4 regions of the Paenibacillus sp. FSL M8-0228 genome follow, and region 1 is predicted to be linked to each of the others. Evidence: riboswitches for the same ligand, from Rfam matches in the RefSeq annotation. Region 1 holds a riboswitch; each other region holds the start of a gene.
What was found. A riboswitch is a leader RNA that binds a small molecule or an ion and turns the genes downstream of it on or off. The one in region 1 is predicted to bind cobalamin.
Positions count from the first base shown of each region.

Region 2: another riboswitch for cobalamin. It lies ahead of metE (5-methyltetrahydropteroyltriglutamate--homocysteine S-methyltransferase); the one in region 1 lies ahead of MKY98_RS07030 (ABC transporter substrate-binding protein).
Region 3: another riboswitch for cobalamin. It lies ahead of cobJ (precorrin-3B C(17)-methyltransferase); the one in region 1 lies ahead of MKY98_RS07030 (ABC transporter substrate-binding protein).
Region 4: another riboswitch for cobalamin. It lies ahead of MKY98_RS25705 (ABC transporter substrate-binding protein); the one in region 1 lies ahead of MKY98_RS07030 (ABC transporter substrate-binding protein).

Region 1 covers NZ_JBBOXA010000001.1:1,535,301-1,540,189, forward strand. Annotated here, with positions in the region: gene cobD (threonine-phosphate decarboxylase CobD) at 1-106, shown strand, start outside; gene cbiB (adenosylcobinamide-phosphate synthase CbiB) at 96-1,067, shown strand; gene MKY98_RS07025 (histidine phosphatase family protein) at 1,117-1,869, shown strand; cobalamin riboswitch at 1,992-2,183, shown strand; gene MKY98_RS07030 (ABC transporter substrate-binding protein) at 2,391-3,398, shown strand; gene MKY98_RS07035 (FecCD family ABC transporter permease) at 3,395-4,441, shown strand; gene MKY98_RS07040 (ABC transporter ATP-binding protein) at 4,438-4,889, shown strand, end outside.
Region 2 covers NZ_JBBOXA010000001.1:5,452,505-5,457,393, forward strand. Annotated here, with positions in the region: gene MKY98_RS24665 (anaerobic ribonucleoside triphosphate reductase) at 1-1,783, shown strand, start outside; gene nrdG (anaerobic ribonucleoside-triphosphate reductase activating protein) at 1,780-2,277, shown strand; cobalamin riboswitch at 2,457-2,652, shown strand; gene metE (5-methyltetrahydropteroyltriglutamate--homocysteine S-methyltransferase) at 2,814-4,889, shown strand, end outside.
Region 3 covers NZ_JBBOXA010000001.1:5,424,329-5,429,217, reverse strand. Annotated here, with positions in the region: gene MKY98_RS24550 (GerAB/ArcD/ProY family transporter) at 1-416, shown strand, start outside; gene MKY98_RS24545 (uroporphyrinogen-III synthase) at 518-1,369, shown strand; gene MKY98_RS24540 (LOG family protein) at 1,572-2,126, shown strand; cobalamin riboswitch at 2,184-2,369, shown strand; gene cobJ (precorrin-3B C(17)-methyltransferase) at 2,681-4,477, shown strand; gene MKY98_RS24530 (sirohydrochlorin chelatase) at 4,570-4,889, shown strand, end outside.
Region 4 covers NZ_JBBOXA010000001.1:5,681,914-5,686,802, reverse strand. Annotated here, with positions in the region: gene MKY98_RS25715 (xanthine phosphoribosyltransferase) at 1-477, shown strand, start outside; gene MKY98_RS25710 (nucleobase:cation symporter-2 family protein) at 471-1,778, shown strand; cobalamin riboswitch at 2,536-2,733, shown strand; gene MKY98_RS25705 (ABC transporter substrate-binding protein) at 2,951-4,531, shown strand; gene nikB (nickel ABC transporter permease) at 4,547-4,889, shown strand, end outside.

The sequences.
Region 1 (4,889 bases):
GACGACGAGCCATTTTCGGATTGCGGTCAAGGATGCAGAAGCCAACGACAGGCTGCTATCTGTATTGGGTGAAGTGCTGGAGGAGGAACAGCGGCGTGACAGTTAGCTTGATTATCCTGGCAGCCTACCTTTTGGACAGGATGATCGGTGATCCGAGGTGGTTGCCGCATCCAGTCATCGGTATGGGACATGCCATTTCGGCATTGGAAAAATTGATTCGCCGCCAGGTCCGAAGTGACCGGGGGCTGAAACGTGCGGGTATACTGCTTCCACTCATTGTGGCGGGAGGCTCCTTTGCGCTCGCCTGGGCGCTGTTGCAATTGCTTGCCTGGATTCATCCGTGGTTATCTGTCGGCGCAGAAATAGTGCTGATTGCGACCACGATTGCTTCCAAAGGACTAAAGGATGCAGGAATGGCAGTCTACCGAGCGTTGCAGGCGGATGACCTGGCTGCGGCACGGCGGGAGCTGGGCATGATAGTCGGGCGGGATACGCAGCAACTTGATGAGCCTGAGATTGTACGCGGTACGGTTGAAACGGTCGCTGAAAATATCGTGGACGCGATTATTTCCCCGCTTTTTTATGCCTTGATCGGGGGAGCACCCTTGGCGCTGGCTTATCGTGCTGTGAATACGCTCGATTCCATGGTTGGCTACAAAAATGAAAAGTATCTGCATTTAGGCTGGGCTTCAGCACGTCTAGATGATGTGGCTAACTACATTCCAGCACGCCTGACAGCGGCAATGCTTGTGATAGCGGCGTGGATGTACAAACGAGATGCTGCAAGAAGCTGGCGCACAGTCAAGCGAGACGCTCGTCTGCACCCAAGTCCGAACAGTGGCTTCCCGGAATCGGCTGTTGCTGGTGCATTGGGGATTCGTCTTGGAGGATATAATGTGTATCATGGCGTGCGCTCCTTTCGTGCATACATGGGGGATTGGATACGACCGCTAGAGTCGAAAGATATACGGCATACGATCCAGCTGATGTTCGCCGTGTCCAGTATGTTTGTAGGATTGTGTTTGTTAGGAGCCGCAGGTTGTTTTGCCTTGGGATGGGTGCGGTGAGGGTGAGGAGTGACACACTGAATAATGATCGAGCAGGAAGTGACATTTCTTGAAACAAGATATAGCAGCAAAAAGGACAGTAGAATACGCACAAAGACCGAACTCACAGGAGGATAAGGTGCCGTATGATGCTAAAGAAGATCTGCATTGGGATATGGAGCTCGTGTTAGTTCGTCACGGCACAACCTTATGGAACAAGGAACGTCGATATCTGGGACACTCCGACTTAGGTTTGCTACCGGGGGCAGAGCAGGAATTAAAGCCTTTGCAGGAAAAATTGCAAGGTCAGTCCTTTGCTCGAATCTATTGCAGCGACTTAATGCGATGTCGCCAGACCTTGCAGATCATTGTGCCGGAATCAGAGTTGACGTCTGGGCGTTCCCTATCTACTATGCCTCCTATGATGGAACCATGTCTGCGAGAGCTTCATTTTGGCGAGTGGGATGGAAAAACGTATGACATGCTCAAGGATGTGTCGTTGTATCGGGCTTGGATTGATGAGCCGCAACGGATCACCCCACCTGGTGGAGAGTCTTGGACAGATTTTGTAAATCGTCTGCGCAAATTTCTTGACTCTCTGTATGAATGGCGTGTTGCTATGGAAGTTCAACCCATGGATTTGACTGCTACGTCGCCCTCTGTTTTGGTCGTTACGCATGGTGGCGTAATTCGTCAGCTAGCTTGCATGCTGATACCGGGCCATGATTTTTGGAGTCTGAATCCGAAGCCGGGAGAAGCATTAAGGATTCAATTGAGGCTGGCAGGACCGCACAATTACATAGCGGAAATGCTTCCTCATTAGGTTAGACACCAGCGGATAAAGAGGCTGTTTGGGTTGTAAGCCGCCTCATTTTAACCTATAATCATCAAGTAAAAGAACGGCTTGACTACCACTACATCAAATATCCAGCAGACGAGGTCGGCGCAGCGTGATGAAACTATGGTTTCCCTCCCTGCGCTGTTAAAAGGGAAGTCGGTGTGAATCCGGCGCGGTCCCGCCACTGTAAATGGAAACATGCCCGTTAGTCCTCTTTATATGTTACTAAGCATATGAAAGAATTTCAGGACATGTATTTTACCATAAGTCAGGATACCTGCCCGTCCGCCTGTCACCATAATCCTTCGAGGAAAGGATGACGTGTTCGCAGTGACTGTCCATGCGGAAAGAAGCTGCCGCCTGCGCACGATCTGCGCTAACGTGACCCCTGTGTCCTGATATGAGGATGCGGGGGTTTTTGATAGGAAAAGAAGGCTAGATTTAGAAGATATCTGATGATGTTCAAGTAACGCTCTTAACGATTTATTTATGAAGGGGTGCAAATCATGGCAGGAAAAAAAATAAAGGTGTGGACAACAGGTCTATTGGCTCTGATTTTGGCAGTTGTGCTGAGTGCATGTGGCGCTAATGGAAAAAATGCAGAAAATAAAGAGGGTCAGGCTTCTTCACAGCAGCCGGGACAGGCAGTAAACGCACAAGAGCCTCCGGGCAAAACGGTTTACCCGCTCACAGTTAAAGATGCAACAGGACAGGAATTTACATTCAAAAAAGCGCCGGATAAAATCGTTTCCGTCTCCCCGGCAGAAACCGAGGCGTTGTTCGCCATTGGGCTGGATAAGGAAATTGTCGGCGTCTCCGACTACTCTGATTACCCGGAAGCAGCTACGAAAAAGCCTAAAGTGGGCGGTATTATGAAACCGAACGAAGAGGCGATCATTGCTGCGAACCCGGAAGTCGTTTTTGCAGGGATATCACTTAGTGAACAGGCTACGACCAAGCTGCGCGACATGGGAATTATGATTTTTAAAACGGAACCGAAGACAGTGGAAGATGTCATGGCTAACATCGAATTGTATGGGAAAATCACCGATCATCAGAGAGAAGCAAGAGCGGTGACTGACAAGATGAGAGCAGATGTAGCAGAAGTAAAAGAAGGAATTAAAAATATCGGTAAAGGGCAGAAGCTGCGGGTATACGTCGAGTTTTCACCAGGCTGGACAGTGGGTAAAGGCGAGTTTATGGACGAGCTGATTACGTTGGCGGGCGGCGAAAATGTAGGTGCCACGCAGAAGGGGTGGTACCAAATCAGTGAGGAAAATATTATTGCTGCGAACCCTGACGTGATTTTGTACAGCAAAAGTGTCAAGGACGACAAAACGGGCCAGACGCTCGGTGATATCATTAAAGCTCGCAGTGGATGGGATCAAATATCGGCTGTTCGCCACAACCGGGTGTTTGCCGTGGATGATAATTTGATCAGTCGTCCGGGTCCACGCGTAACGGAAGGTCTCAAGGAAGTGGCCAAGGGCGTGTATCCTGAAATTTTCAAATGAACCGTAAACTGATCGGCTTTGGAGGGACAGGTCTTGTCCTGCTGTTGCTGACGCTGCTGCTCTGTCTTGGCATCGGCTCGGCCAAGCTTCCGGTCAGCCAAATCACGGGCATTCTGGTTAACCACCTACCGTGGTTAGGCGATACGTTTACACCGGATTGGAATACATCCTCAGAGCAGATTATTTTGAAGGTCAGATTGCCACGAGTGTTACTGGGAATGTTGGTAGGAGCAGCGCTGGCGCTGGCGGGAGCCGGATTTCAGGGTGTGCTGCGTAATCCTTTGGCTGATCCGTATACACTGGGGGTATCCTCGGGGGCTTCGGTAGGAGCGGCAGTACTGATTTATTGGGGCCTTCAATTTTCATTTGTTGGCATATGGACGCTGCCGCTAGTGGCATTTACGACCGGAATGCTTACGCTGTGGATGGTGCTGACGTTGGCACGGGAAGGTGGGAAAATTCCGACACAAAGTCTCATTTTGTCGGGTGTGGTGATGCAATCCTTTCTGGGAGCGGTTGTTTCCTTTCTGACAGCCATGTCGAAGGAGACGGTCAATGAAATATTGTACTGGACGATGGGAAGTCTTAGTCTGCGCGGTTGGTCATATACAGGAATCCTTTTACCTTATGTGGTCATAGGGCTGGTATTTCTATGGAACCGGGCACGTGTGCTGAATATTTTGGCTTTGGGTGAACGTCAGGCGGCGCACATGGGAGTTCATGTAGATGCGACGAAGCTATCTGTTCTGATTATTTCCACGCTGCTGACAGCAGCCGCTGTCTCGGTGTGTGGCGTGATTGGCTTTGTTGGACTCGTTGTACCGCATATCATTCGTCTGGTGACAGGTCCTGATTACCGTATGATTGTTCCATTATCTGCGCTCGGCGGAGCTGTTTTTATGGCTTGGGCAGATACGGCGGCTCGCACATTGTTAGCCCCCACAGAAATTCCTCTGGGCGTGATGACGGCCTTTGTTGGGGCACCGTTCTTCGCATATCTCCTGTACCGAAACAAGAAGCTGCGCAGGGGAGGACTGCTGTGACAGAACAAAGTGAATCACAGAAGGTGCGTGATCGGGCATTAGAGGTAGTGGGTCTGACACGTGCCTATGGAGAGTTCCATGCTTTAAAAAATATAAGCTGGAGCGTCGACGAAGGAACTTGGTGGGGGATTATTGGTCCGAACGGCAGTGGAAAATCGACCTTGTTGCATTTGCTTTCCGGTGTAGATCAGCCAACTTCGGGAAACGTTCATATCTATGGCAAAAAGGTCGGTAGCTACAGCAGGAAAGAGCTTTCCCGACTCATAGCCGTACTCCAACAGGAAGGGCTTCCTCCCGTGGGATACACCGTCAGGGAAGTCGTAGAAATGGGACGTTTTCCCCATCAGGACTGGCTAGGCAGGGAAAAGGGTGTTGATGTGGAGGCGATCGCGGATCGCGTGCTGGAGCGATTGGGTCTTACCACGCTGGCGGACAGAGCATTAGACCG
Region 2 (4,889 bases), 3.9 Mb from region 1:
ACTTCCGCCTGAACTGACGAACGCGATTGATCACGGATATGTATATGTTCACGATTTGGACCAATACGCACTCGGAACTACGAATTGTATCTTTATCCCTTTTGGCCGGTTACTACAAGACGGATTCAATACAGGCAATGGCTCTGTACGCACACCGCAAACGATTATGTCCGCCATGGCACTAGTTGCCATCATATTCCAGTCTCAGCAAAATAGCCAATTCGGAGGTGTCTCCGCCAATAAAATAGATTGGGACCTTGCCCCATACGTTGCCCGGTCCTTCCGCAAGCATCTGCGCAAGGGACTTCGGCTGTTCGAGGAAGAGATAGAATCTAGTCTGACTGACGATGAACTACATATGGCCAATCCCCATTTGCAAGAAGCCTGCCCTCGTTCATACGCATTCGCTCGCGAAGAGACGGAGACGGAAACCCGACAGGCTGCTGAATCGCTCATTCATAACCTGAACACCATGAGCAGTCGCGCGGGTGGACAGATTCCATTCACTTCACTGAATTACGGAATGTGCACGTCTGCTGAGGGACGGCTTGTTACTCAATCGCTGCTGGAGGCCACGATTCGCGGCTTGGGTAGCGGGGAAACTCCTATTTTTCCACAGCATATTTTCCAATGCAAAGAGGGAATCAATCAGGCAGAAGGCGACGTCAATTATGATTTGTTCTTACGGGCGGTAGAATGCTCTAGCAGACGGATGTATCCCAATTTTGTGAATGTGGATGCCACCTTCAACCTGCCTTTTTACCGTGCTGATGACCCGGATACCATTATAGCGACAATGGGTTGCCGTACCCGCACCATTTCTGACCGTTTCGGTAGAAATCGGCAGAGTGGCAAGGGAAATCTCTCTTTCAATACCATTAATCTGGTGCGGCTTGGCATTGAGTATGGTATTTGCACAGGCAAACGCCTGACACCTGACCGTGATCGCTTTGATGCGAGACTAGAAGAAGTTATGCGCATTGCGGTGGATGGCTTAATCCATCGCTATCAAATCCAGACCAGCCAGCCGGCCAAAGCCTCGGACTTTATGATGCGCGAAGGGGTATGGGAAGGTGGAGAACAACTAGAGCCAGATGATAAGGTGGGAAGCATACTAAAACACGGTACGCTTTCGATCGGATTCATCGGACTGGCTGAGTGCATGAAGGCACTATACGGGAAACACCACGGGGAGGATGATTTCGTATACCGAGAGGCACAGCGAATCATTACTTCTATGCGCGTGTATTGCGATCGAATGAGTGAATATCACAATTTGAATATTACATTGTTCGCTACGCCTGCCGAAGGTCTGTCGGGCAAGTTCACCTTGCTGGATCAACGTGATTTCGGGATTATTCCTGAGGTAAATGATCGAGAATATTACACGAATTCTTTTCATATTCCCGTGTATTACACGCTCCCGGCTGCTCGTAAAATCAGCTTGGAAGCTCCGTTCCATAACCTATGCAACGCTGGTGCGATATCATACATTGAGCTGGACGGTAATGCGCGGAATAACCCGGATGCGTTTCTTAAAATTGTTCAATACGCGCTGCATCAGAATATCGGCTACTTTTCCATCAACCATCCGGTGGATCGTTGTACGGAATGCGGTTATGAAGGGATTATCGGGACAAGCTGCCCCCAATGTGGCACAGATGAGGAGCACACACACTTTCAGCGCTTACGTCGGGTAACCGGATATCTGACAGGAGATTATACCGTTCGATTTAATGCTGCAAAACAGGCAGAAGTTCGAGACCGGGTGAAACATAAGTGAATTTATGTGGCTACATTCCGGAATCTCTGAATGAAGGATACGGCCTGCGTACCGTCGTGTTCATTAGCGGTTGCCGTCATGCCTGTCCCGGATGCTTTAATCCAGCGTCGTGGAGCTTCCGTGCAGGTGAGCCATTCACCCCCCAACGACAACAGGAGGTCATTCGTGACATCATGGAAAATCCGTTGTTGGACGGACTGACTCTCTGCGGGGGAGACCCGTTTTTCTCAGCAGCAGAATGCTCGCAATTTGTGCGTGACTTCCGTGCGGCCTGTCCCGACCGAACTGTGTGGGCTTACACTGGCTTTGTCTATGAAGATCTACTCACAGATCAGGAGCGACAAAAGCTAGCACTTTTGTGCGATGTGATTGTGGATGGTCGCTTTGTAGAACAGCAAAAGGACCTGACCCTTCCCTTCCGGGGCAGTCGCAACCAGCGTCTGGTAGATGTAAAAGCCAGCATTCAGGCAGGTTACACCGTTTCATTGACTTAAGGCGAAGGTTACTCGGCAAATGCTATATCTAATCTAGGACAAGTCTCCATCATGGATGAGGCTTGTCTTTTTTTGCATATCCCTAACAGATTCCATTGCAGTTTCTATTGCGCATCCTGCAAGTTTCACTTATGATGGTGAACAAGTATACGAGTGCATAATTATTCGTCATACCTTAACCGCATAGCTTGGAGATAGGTGTCTGTTCTATTCAGATCAGGCTTAAAAGGGAAGCCGGTGCAAATCCGGCACGGTCCCGCCACTGTAAACGGGGAACTTTCAGCTGTTCATACAACCACTGGTCCACAGACCGGGAAGGGATGCTGAGAGTCATGATCCGTAAGTCAGGAGACCTGCCTATTTTAACAACATCGCAAGTACCTACGGAAGATAGGGAGGTGTTAAGAGCAGTCGCCGTATTTTTGATTTTTTAATCACGGAGGCATTCTTTCCCCTACTTATTTTTAACTCTGGGGGGAAGAATGCCTTTTTTGGTACGTAAAAATAAAACAGCCACCCACTAGGAGGAAAAGTACATGTCCGTCATTGAATGGCCTGAATTGTCCGGCTTAATTAGCAGTAATCTAGGATATCCGCGTATCGGCGAAAACCGGGAATGGAAGAAAGCACTGGAACGCTTCTGGAACGGCAGTATTAGCGAAAGCGAACTGCAAACGGAAATGAAAAGATTACGGTTGGAGCATCTGAGCAAGCAGCGTGACAAGGGGATTGATCGCATTCCTGTCGGAGACTTCTCCTATTATGATCACATGCTGGATACATCTGTGATGTTTGGTCTCGTACCCGAACGGTTCAACCATCGTCCCGCAGGTCCGATTCCTCTGTCCGTGTATTTCGGGATCGCTCGTGGACAGAAGGGAGCAACCGCCAGTGAAATGACCAAATGGATGAACACCAATTATCACTACATCGTTCCTGAATTGGCAAACGCAGTCCCGGTGTTCACTGAAAATAAACCTTTACGGGCTTATCGTGAAGCAAAACAAGAGCTAGGCATTGATGGGAAACCGGTCCTCATCGGCCCCTATTCATTCGTTACCCTTTCCAAAGGCTATGATCGCAAGGAGCTTGCTTCTATTATAAGAACCTTCCTGCCTTTATACACCCGTGTCCTGTCTGAACTAGCAGCAGAAGGTGTTCAGTGGGTCCAAATCGATGAACCTGTCCTGACCACCTCATTCCCAGTAGAGGATCTGGACATTATTCAGGAAGTCTATGAAGCTTTGGCCCAAGCTGCGCCCTCTTTAAATATAATGCTGCAAACTTACTTTGGCAGCCTGGACCATTATGAGCGTCTGTCCGCACTTCCGGTACAGGGACTGGGTCTTGATTTTGTGTATGATGATGGCGAAAATCTCCAGCATATATTGCAGTATGGTTTCCCTAAAGGAAAAACGCTGGGCGCTGGGGTCATTGACGGGCGCAATATATGGCGCAGCGACCTTAACGCTGTGGCTACCCTGCTGGGTCAGTTAGCAGAACAGACCACTGCCGAGCAGCTTATCGTACAGCCATCATGCAGTCTGCTGCATGTGCCAGTCAGTCTGGAAGCAGAGCACAAGCTGGATCGAGAACTGGTGCAAGCGCTGGCTTTTGCCGATGAAAAGCTTGAGGAAATCGCCGTCCTGACGGCTGCACTTGGCAAACACGATCCATCCGCACTCACCAAGCTTGGACAAAGTGCAGATGCGGTAGCCCGTTTCAACAGCTCAGCGGCACGCGTACAAACAGCTGACGATCTGGCTGACTTGCTGGCAAAGGAGCCTCTAACACGCAGCGTTCCTTTCGCCGAGCGTCGTGAGATTCAGCAAAATAAGCTGAAGTTGCCTCCACTGCCTACGACGACCATTGGTAGCTTCCCGCAAACCGCCGAGATCCGCAAGGCCCGCCTGCACTATCGCAAAGGAGAATGGTCTGCCGAGCAATACCGGACGTTCATCCAACAGCAAATCAAGGAATGGATTGATATTCAGGAGGACATTGGCATTGACGTGCTTGTACACGGGGAATTTGAGCGGACCGATATGGTTGAATTTTTTGGCGAAAAGCTGAATGGCTTTGCTTTTACACAAAACGGATGGGTGCAGTCCTACGGCTCCCGCTGTGTCAAACCGCCGATTATATACGGAGACGTCTCCTTCGATCAGCCCATGACTGTGGAAGAAACGGCATTCGCTCAATCGTTAACTTCCAAGCCTGTTAAGGGAATGCTTACAGGCCCTGTGACCATTTTGAACTGGTCTTTTGAACGCAATGATATTCCGCGTAGCCAAGTTGCTTTACAATTGGCTCTGGCATTACGGGCAGAGGTAGAGGCACTGGAACAAGCGGGCATCAGCATGATTCAGGTCGATGAACCCGCAATTCGTGAAGGGCTTCCGCTGAAAAAAGAACAACAGCAAGCCTATCTGGATTGGGCAGTTCAAGCCTTCCTTGTGACCACGGCCACCGTTGAACCTGCGACCCAAATCCATACGCATATGTGCTATTCCGAATTTCAGCATATGATTCAGTCCATCTCCGACATGGATGCCGACGTTATATCTATTGAAACTTCGCGAAGCCACGGAGAACTGATTGTCAGCTTTGAA
Region 3 (4,889 bases), 3.9 Mb from region 1:
TGGTGCGTCAATTGCAGCTAACGGACTTTCTGGATCGGTTCGACTTGTTCGTGGCAGCACTGACCGTACCCACCTTTCTTACGAAGATCGGAATTGATCTGTACGTTACCAGTTTGGCGGTAAAGCGTATGTTCTCCCATGCCTGGGGGAGTCTGATGGTTTGGCCCGTAGGTTTGTTAGGTTATGTCTGTTCGTTTATGCTGTTCTCCAACATCGTGCAAGTTTTTGATTTCAGCCGGGAGTGGACCGCGGTGATGATCATTTTTTTTGTACTTATGCCCTTGGTACTATGGATGTTGCTCCGACCCAAATCTAAAGGGAAAGGCGGAGATGATAAGGCATCTAACGGAGAGCGGGATAGCAGTAGTCAGCTAGAAAGCCGGCAGGGAGATAGAACAGGACACACCCACTTATAAGATTCCTGTATTCATCGAAAAAGTAATTCTTATTTGTCTTTTACCCCTCTGATTGTATACTTGGTAGAAAGAAATACGACTTCTACTAGGGAGGAAACAGAATGGCACAACGCATGGCAGGTAAGAGAGTCGCTCTTGCTGGTCCCCGTAAAGCAGACGAAATGGCGCTGCTAGTTGTGAAGATGGGAGGGGAGCCAGTACATCGTCCGGCCCAGGGCACTGTTTTTCTAGATGATATCGAGCTGCGCAACGCTGTTGTATCGTGGGTAAAGAACCCTCCGGACTGGTACATCTTCACGACAGGCATGGGGCTGGATGCCCTGTTCGATATGGCAGAGGATATGGGTGTGGCTGAGCAGATTATAGAGTTGCTGCAATCTTCCAACATTGCAGCGCGGGGCTACAAGACGGTCAATGGACTCAAAAAGCGTGGCTTTACGCCAGCAGTACGAGACGAGGACGGAAGTTTGATCGGATTGACAGGAGCTTTCGCCCCATACGATCTGAAGGGGAAGGAAGTGCTGTTGCAGCTGCATGGCGATCCAGCCCCACGGTTGGTAAAATGGCTGGACGAGCAGGGGGCAGTGACCCGCCAGGTACTTCCTTATAAGCATATCCCACCCGAGGAAGCAAAATTGCAGGCGTTACTGGAGGATGTTATCCATCGTAATGTTGATGCCGTTACATTCACGAGTGGTCCGCAAATTCGATTTTTGGCCCAATATGCCAGAGAGCAAAATCGAATTGAGGATTTACTGGAAGCTTTTCGTGAGGATGTGATTGCTGTATCCGTAGGGAAGGTGACTGCACAGTCCATTGTGGAAGAAGGGATTGATCGAGTCGTGTTTCCAACCGAAGAGCGCATGGGCGCGATGATGGTGGAGCTGGGCAAATATTTTGAACATAACGATTCGGTGCATGGCTGTGGTCTGAAGATCGTGAATGGTCATTGAAATGAGATCAAAATTATAAATGCAGTATGCTAAAAAATGAACTTATATTTCGGGATACAGAGTAAAATAAAGATAAGGGCCTACGAGGTCTTTATCTTTTTTTGTTGGACATGCATCGACAAAGATTTTTGTTATAGCGAAAATGTTTATCTAATATAATGAATAAGTTTCGATGCTACTTAGGACAGGAGCTGAGACGTTAATGAATTCTATTTGCGTATTTGCCGGGTCCAGACCTGGACATTCATCGGTATATGTTGAGGCAGCAGGCAAACTGGGAGAAGCCATGGCTCGCCATCATATCCGTCTGATCTATGGCGGCTCTAGCAGGGGGCTAATGGGAGAGGTGGCAGATGGAATGCTGGCGGGTGACGGTCAGGTCACGGGCATTATGCCCACCCTGTTATTTGATGCAGAGATCATTCATCGGGGAGTTACCGAATTTATTGAGGTAGCAAGCATGCATGAGCGTAAAGCGGCAATGAGCGAGATGGCCGATGCTTTTATTGCCCTTCCGGGTGGTTTGGGAACCTTTGAAGAGCTGTTCGAGGTACTATGCTGGGCGCAAATCGGCATTCATCGCAAGCCCATTGGGCTGCTGAATGTGAATGGATATTTTGACCCGTTAGTAGAAATGGTGCGTCATAGTGTGCAAGAGGGGTTTACCGGGAGTGAGCATCCAGCGCTACTGAGCATCTCCGCAGACCCGGACGAATTGCTACGTATGTTAAAAAATAAAGCACAGAACTTGAAATAAAGCTTTTTTCGTGCTTGCACAACTGATTGAGGCAAGGTTATGATAAGACCCATAATCAAATAGCGGACAGACAAGGTGCCTTTGCGGTTGAGCAAAGGGTAACAGGGAATCGGGTGCAAATCCCGAGCGGTCCCGCCACTGTAAGGAAGAGGATTTTTTTAATTGGTCACTCGTGAAAAATGGGGAAGACGAAAGAATCCGTTGATGCCAAGCCAGGAGACCTACCTTGATCTGTATGCACCGTTAACCTTCGCGGAGAGGATGGGTGTACGAAATCAGGAAATCAGGCACACGTTGCTTTTTCCATGTTGGCTAGAGGTTTGCGTGGATATGAACGTGCAGCAGCGTTTGAAGCGTAAACAGACAGATGGAAAACAACGGCAGGCTGGAGGAAGACAAATCGTGTCTTCTTACGCTGTTTGTTCGTCTGATGAGAGATACGTACATAGAAGCCCCATCCGGGTAGGATGGGGCTTTTTTGAGTTACAGGATGTCCAAAAATCATTGGAATAGATAGCATAGCTGCCCTGAAAAGGATGAATAGGAGGAGCTCGATGAGCCCATTAGGAAAATTGTTGGTGATTGGATTTGGACCAGGAGATATGGAACATATCACAAAACGGGCGCTGGATGCGCTGGCCGAAAGTGAGGTCATTATCGGCTACAATACCTACGTTGATTTGATCCGTCCGCTGTTGAACGGACAGGAGATTGTACGCACAGGGATGACAGAGGAAGTGAGCCGTGCGCAGGAGGCGGTTCGCCAAGCAGAGATGGGCAAGAAGGTAGCTGTCATTTCCAGTGGAGATGCGGGAGTCTATGGTATGGCAGGGCTGGTGTACGAAGTGCTGATGCAAAAAGGCTGGCGACGCGAGGACGGAGTTGAAGTAGAAGTCGTGCCGGGGATCTCGGCTATTCAGTCCTGTGCTTCACTGTTGGGGGCGCCAGTGATGCATGATGCGTGCACAATTAGTCTGAGTGATCATCTGACCCCATGGGAAACGATTGTGAAGCGCGTAGAAGCAGCGGCTTCGGCCGATTTTGTGATTGCATTATATAATCCGCGCAGTGGCCGGCGTACCCGCCAGATTGTGGAGACGCAGTCCATTTTGCTGCGTTACCGCGATCCGCAAACTCCGGTTGGGCTGGTGAAGAGTGCTTATCGTGAACGTCAGCAAGTTATTGTAACGACGCTGGAAGATATGCTGAACCACGACATCGGGATGCTGACGACTGTAATCATCGGCAATTCCTCGACGACGGTGTATGACGGCTTGATCGTGACTCCGCGCGGATATCAGCGCAAATACACGCTGGATGCGACCGAGCAGGCGCTCAAGCCGCATCAGCGTCTCCGCACGGAAGCGGAGCCGTGGTCGCTGGGAGCGCAAGAGGGTACACCGCAGGCAGGAGCAGCCCCGACTACGCCCGCTGGACCCTCCGCGAGCGGCGCTGCGGTTGCGACGCAGGCACGCCCGCAAGCGATGGCTGCTGTGCAGGCAACAACTGCTGTGCAAACCGGCACGGCCCCGGCATCGCTGGCGGCAGAGGCGCTAAGCCGCCTCGCTGTCGGCGGCAAGCTGCCTGGCGAAGCCAACGCTCGCTGGAGCGGGCAAGCGCCTACCGCCAAGAGCACCGCCGGAACGTCGGCGGTGGCCGGAGCAGGGGCCGCGGCCGGGATGGCGACAGGCGGCTTTGGCAAGCCTGCGCTATTTGAGGTGGGCGTTTCCCCGGGTGTGGGAAACAAGAAGTTCACCGCTCGTCAGATGGCGCTGCTCGCCGAGGTAGCGGGTGATGATGGCGAGCTGGAATACACGCCGGATCATCAGATCGTGCTGCGCGTGCCGTGTGCAGACCCCGAGGAACTGGTCGGGCGGCTGCGGGATGAACGATTCATTGTCATGCCGATTGGCGATGTGTTTAAGGTAAAGGCGTGCGACTTCTGCAATATGGAGAAGGATGACGCTGTGCCTGTGGCTGAGCATTTACAGGTTGTACTTGGCGGATTACAGGCACCCAAGGAAACGAGCATTGCTTTGAACGGATGCGGTATGGCCTGCTATGGAGCCGTACTGGAGGATATCGGAATCGTCTATCGCAAGGGTGGGTACGATCTCTTCCTCGGTGGCAAAAAATTCGGCCGCAATGCTCATGCCGCTCAGCCTGTAGCGGAAGGAATTCCGGGTGATCAGATTACGGACATCGTGAAGCATGTCATCGCTGAATATAAGGAAAAAGGGCATCCGAATGAGCGCTTTCATAAATTTTTTAAGCGTGTAGGTGTCGTTGCGGGGTTCCGGCATGAAGATGCACCAGTAACGGTAGAAGTGAATGCGGTTTGTGGTGATTAATGGACTGAAGGCCTGATGAACGGGATACAAGCATATATATAAAATAGGGCGTCATGCAGGCTATCCCTATTCAAGAGGAGGAAACAACAGCAGTGGATGCAATATTGTTGGTTGGACATGGAAGTCGGGACCCGGAGGGGAACCAGGAACTGCTGGAATTTACACAGGCAGTGGCAGATCGGGTACCGGATATGTGCGTGGAAACCTGTTTCTTGGAGCTGGCACGTCCCAGCATTGCTGATGGGATGCAAACTTGTGTGGAGAAAGGGGCGACGCGTGTCGTTCTTATTCCGATTATCTTGTTCGCAGCGGTACATGCCAAAATTGATATTCCGATGGCTATTGACCGGGCAAAGGCGAAATATCCGCAGGTGGAATTTGTATACGGACGTCCGATTGGTGTTCACGAGAA
Region 4 (4,889 bases), 4.1 Mb from region 1:
AGTGCTCCGATCACCAAGGTGCTTACCATTGAAGCTAGTGGTATTCAATTTGCAATGGCTACTGCTATTGCCTTGGGGGTCCCGTTCATTTATGCGAAGAAAAAGAAGGCCATCACGCTGAATGAGCAGGTATACTTCGCAGAGGTTCATTCGTTCACTCGGCAGGAAACCTATCAGGTGAGTATCTCCCAAAAATACCTTGATGCCAGCGACCATGTGCTGATCGTAGATGATTTTTTGGCAACTGGTGCAGCATTGGTCGGACTTACGGATATTGTAAAGGAAGCAGGAGCGGAGCTGGCCGGGGTTGGCTGTGTGATTGAGAAGAGCTTCCAGGAAGGCCGTGGACTGTTGGAGCAAAGAGGCATCGCCGTACGTTCTCTTGCGCGTATCGCTTCCATGGCACCAGGCGAGGTCGATTTTATAGAGGAAGCTGGCGTAGTAATTGCTCCTGTTAAGGAGAATGTGGGATGTTAAGTAAACAAAAGTTATTCGCACTGGGCTTCCAGCATGTCATGGCGATGTACGCTGGAGCCATTGCTGTACCTCTAATTGTAGGGGGAGCATTGCACCTGACTCCAGCCCAGATGGCTTATTTGGTGGCTGCCGATCTGTTCACTTGCGGGATTGCTACGTTATTACAAATTATGGGCACACGCTTTTTCGGTAGTAGACTGCCTGTCATTTTAGGCTGTACGTTTACGGCAGTAGGGCCTATCATCGCGATTGCTTCGACCTCAAATTTGGCGACAGCGTACGGTGCCATTATTTTGTCTGGTATATTCGTGGTGCTTGCGGCACCGCTGTATGGCAAGCTGCTACGCTTTTTCCCGACGGTCGTTACGGGTTCGGTCGTTACAATTATCGGTCTATCCCTTATTCCGGTGGCGATGAACAATGTAGCAGGTGGCCAGGGCAGCGCGGATTTTGGACAGCCGCGTAATTTGCTGCTGGCGCTGGTTACATTATTGGTTATTCTGCTTGTGAATCGGTTGGCAAAGGGCTTTATGCGCTCGATTTCCGTGCTCATCGGTCTGTTTGCAGGCACGGTGGTTGCTTATGCGATGGGAATGGTGCATTTTGCTCCCGTGGCAGATGCGTCATGGGTGAGTGTTGCGCAGCCATTTTATTTTGGTAAGCCAGAGTTTAGCATTATGGCAGTTTGTACGATGATTATCGTCAATATTGTCAGCATGGTCGAGTCTACGGGTGTTTATCTGGCAGTAGGCAAGGCGATTGATCAAAAGGTAGAGCAAAAGCAGATCGTCAATGGACTCCGTTCGGAAGGACTTGCGATTATGCTTGGGGGTATTTTTAACGCGTTTCCTTATACAGCCTTCTCGCAAAATGTGGGTCTGATCTCGCTCACACGCGTCAAATCGCGGAACGTTATTTTTGCTGCGGGCGGTATCATGGTTGTTCTCGGTTTGCTGCCTAAGCTGGCTGCTTTAACGACAGTGATTCCTAACGCTGTGCTGGGCGGGGCGATGATCGTCATGTTTGGCTCGGTCGCTGCATCAGGCATGTCTATTTTGTCAGAAGTGGATCTGCGAAAGGAAAGCAATCTGCTGATCGCAGCATGCAGTATTGCTGTGGGCCTAGGTTCTGCCGTTCTGCCACAAATGTTCGACCAGCTGCCGAGCTTTGCCAAAATGTTGTTGCAAAATGGTATTGTTTCGGGCTCGATTACAGCGATTGTCTTGAACATCGTTTTGACGAGAAAACAAGGGGAATCGGTCAAAAGCGTGACGGTTCAGGAGGTTCCACAGAAGGTTTGATGATTAGAAATAAATAAAGATAGCCGGAGAGAGGACGTATGCCTCTTTTCCGGCTGTTTGGCATGGGGTTATCCAGATAGTATATCCCCTTGCTGTCTGGGGATATATAGATAAACTGCGGAATGAAATGGGTAGCTCTAATTTGGTGCGTTTTCCAGTTTACTTACTAGAAGAATTTGCTAGAGCAGCGGGCGATATTATGGTATAATTTACCTTATGGATTTTGAATAGTGGTGGATGTTTTCGGACCACGGTGCAGCTTCCCGAAAGGGGGTGAAGCCGATGGTCAACCTTGTGTCGTGCTACGATGTGTTGCGTTGGATGGTTACGTTACTAAGCCTGGCGTTTAGTATTCGTAAACTTTATCGCTGGCTACGTCGAAAATTTCGGAACAAGCGAAAACCCACCGCGTAATTAGGTTGGCCCCTAACGGTGGGTTTCGTTTGCATTGACATTTAGTTATGCAGCGCGCCGTGGTGGTGATCCACAGCCTTTCAAGTCCTAAGAGTCTTTGCCGTTGGCGCGGCGAAGACTCTTTTTAGTATACGGACACGGTGGTTTACTCTATACCTAATTTTAACACTTCAATTGCGTGCACGCAATTGGAGGTTATGTCTTGTTTCTACCTTATCGTTCAAATTTAAATTATTGTGCAGCCTTTATTGACAAGCCTGTGACAACAAAATAAGATCGTAATGAAAAGAAATAAAGGAAGAAAACAGGTGTGAGCCGGACAACTCTATGTATGGGGTTTCGTAGAGACGATGTACATAGTTGTTGAGCATGTTCACTTAAAAGGGAAGTTCGGTTGATTCCGACACGGGCCCGCCACTGTATACAGGCATCAGCAGGATACTGCTGGAGCTTTCAGAACAGCCACTGGAATTGTGAAGAACCGGGAAGGCCTGAAAGATACGCCTGGAGTCAGGAGACCTGCCTGTTTTGACATCACTGTCAGACCCACGGGATGCTGGGGAGGTGGTTAGGCGTGCTGCATACGGAATGTCTGAAACCGATCTGATCCCTTCTATGTTTTTGGAGTTGGCTTCGAGGTGAGTTCTGACATTTTATATTGAAGGCATTTCTGACTGCTAATTAAGTGGTCTGGAATGCTTTTTTCGCGTTTTGCGTTAGGTTTATGCGATTTTACAAGATAGAGGGGGATTCATCGAATGATAAGCAGTCGTAGTAGGCGTTCATGGTTGATATGTACAGGGGTGATGCTGCTGCTGGCAGTTATGGCTCTTTCGGGATGTGCCAGCAATAGGACGTCGGATAGCTCCGGCAAGGGTGAAAACGCGTCAGCACAACAAACAGCGACAGATAAAAAGCTGGTAATGGCGTATACATGGAAACCGTCAGGCGTTGACCCGCATGGAGATAATAGCTGGGATGTGATGCGATCCGGTGCAGGTGAGACACTGGTACGTTTGAATGAAAAGCTGGAGCCTGTGGCTTGGCTGGCAAAGGAGTGGAAGCAGGATAGCCCTACAGTTTGGACGTTCAGCTTGCAGGATAAAGTCACTTTTCATAATGGAAAAAGTATGGGTGCAGCAAGTGTAAAAGCGTCTTTGTTACGCTCTATTGAGAAAAGCCATCTGGCGAAGGATTTACTGAATGTGAAGTCCATTGATGTAAGCGGCCCGCTGGCCTTGAAGATCACGACAAACCAGCCGAATGCGGCGTTGGTGTCTAATCTAGCTGATCCATCGACGATTGTACTGGATGTGGCATCGATGAAAGATGAACAGAGTTACCCAGCGATGACAGGCGCCTTTAAAATCAAAGCGTTCAACAAGGACCAATCGTTGGTCGTGGAGCGTTATGACGGATATTGGGGCGAGAAGGCACGACTGGCTGAAGCGACGATGAAGTTCATTACGGACGGGAATTCGCGCCTGATGGCGCTGCAATCCGGCGAGGTGGACGTAGCGACGGATATTCCGGTTGATAACGCAGAGGTACTGAAAAAGAACGGCAAGCTGCAAGTGCTGTCAGCTCCGTCCTTGCGCACCCATATGATCGTGTACAATATGGAATCGCCAGTATTCAAGGATGTGGCGAACCGTAAGGTGGTGGACAGCCTGATTCCACGCGCATCGATTGTGAGCGCCGTCATGAGGGACTTCGGTACGGAGGCAAGCAGCCCGTTCCCGAGCATTCTTCCCTTCGGTAAAGTTGAGCGTAAAGCGCTGGACGGAACGGCAGAGCAACTGTTGACGAAGGATGGCTGGCAGAAGGACGCCCAAGGGACATGGACTAAGCAAGGCAAGCCGTTCGAGGTTACGCTGCTGACTTTCCCTCAGCGTCCGGAGCTCTCTGTTATGGCTGAGGTCATCCAAAGCCAATTGCTGAAAGAGGGAATCCAGGTCAAGATTCGCAAGGTGGAAAATATCGACGAGGCGTTGACCAAAAACGATTGGGATTTTGCTATGTACAGTATGCTTACTGCTCATACAGGAGAGCCGCAATATTTTATGGACATGTTTTATTCTTCGAAAAGCGAAGCCAATGTAAGCCGTTATAGTTCCAAACCGCTAGAGAGTATTCTGAACAGCCTGAAGCTGGCGAAGGATACAGCGCAGCGTAATGCCATGACACTACAAGCGCTGGATATCATCAATACGGATTTGCCACAGTCGTTCATTGTGCATCCTGATAATGTGTTTGGCGTGAAAAAAGGGGTGGAGGGTTTTACACCCCATCCGATCGAGTATTACTACATTACGACGCAATCCGATATTGCGGAATAACGAGCTGCGTATCCTATGATTCGTTTTATACTGGAACGTGTGGCGCAGCTGCTTATCATTGTATTCGTGGTATCCACGCTGACTTTTGTACTGATGCGGCTGGCCCCTGGAGACCCTGCTACCATTTTGCTCACCGCGCATAATATCCCTGCCTCTGAGGAAGCCTTGACGACGCTACGAAAGGAACTGGGCTTAAACGAACCGCTTCATATTCAATATGTGAACTGGCTGCGGGATGTGTCCACAGGGCATTGGGGCACTTCGTATGTATCCAAGGAGTCGGTGCTAGCCGAACTGTGGAACAGACTGCCCGCTACTGTGGAGCTAGCTGCTGCGGGCTTCGCCGTCATGACGGTGC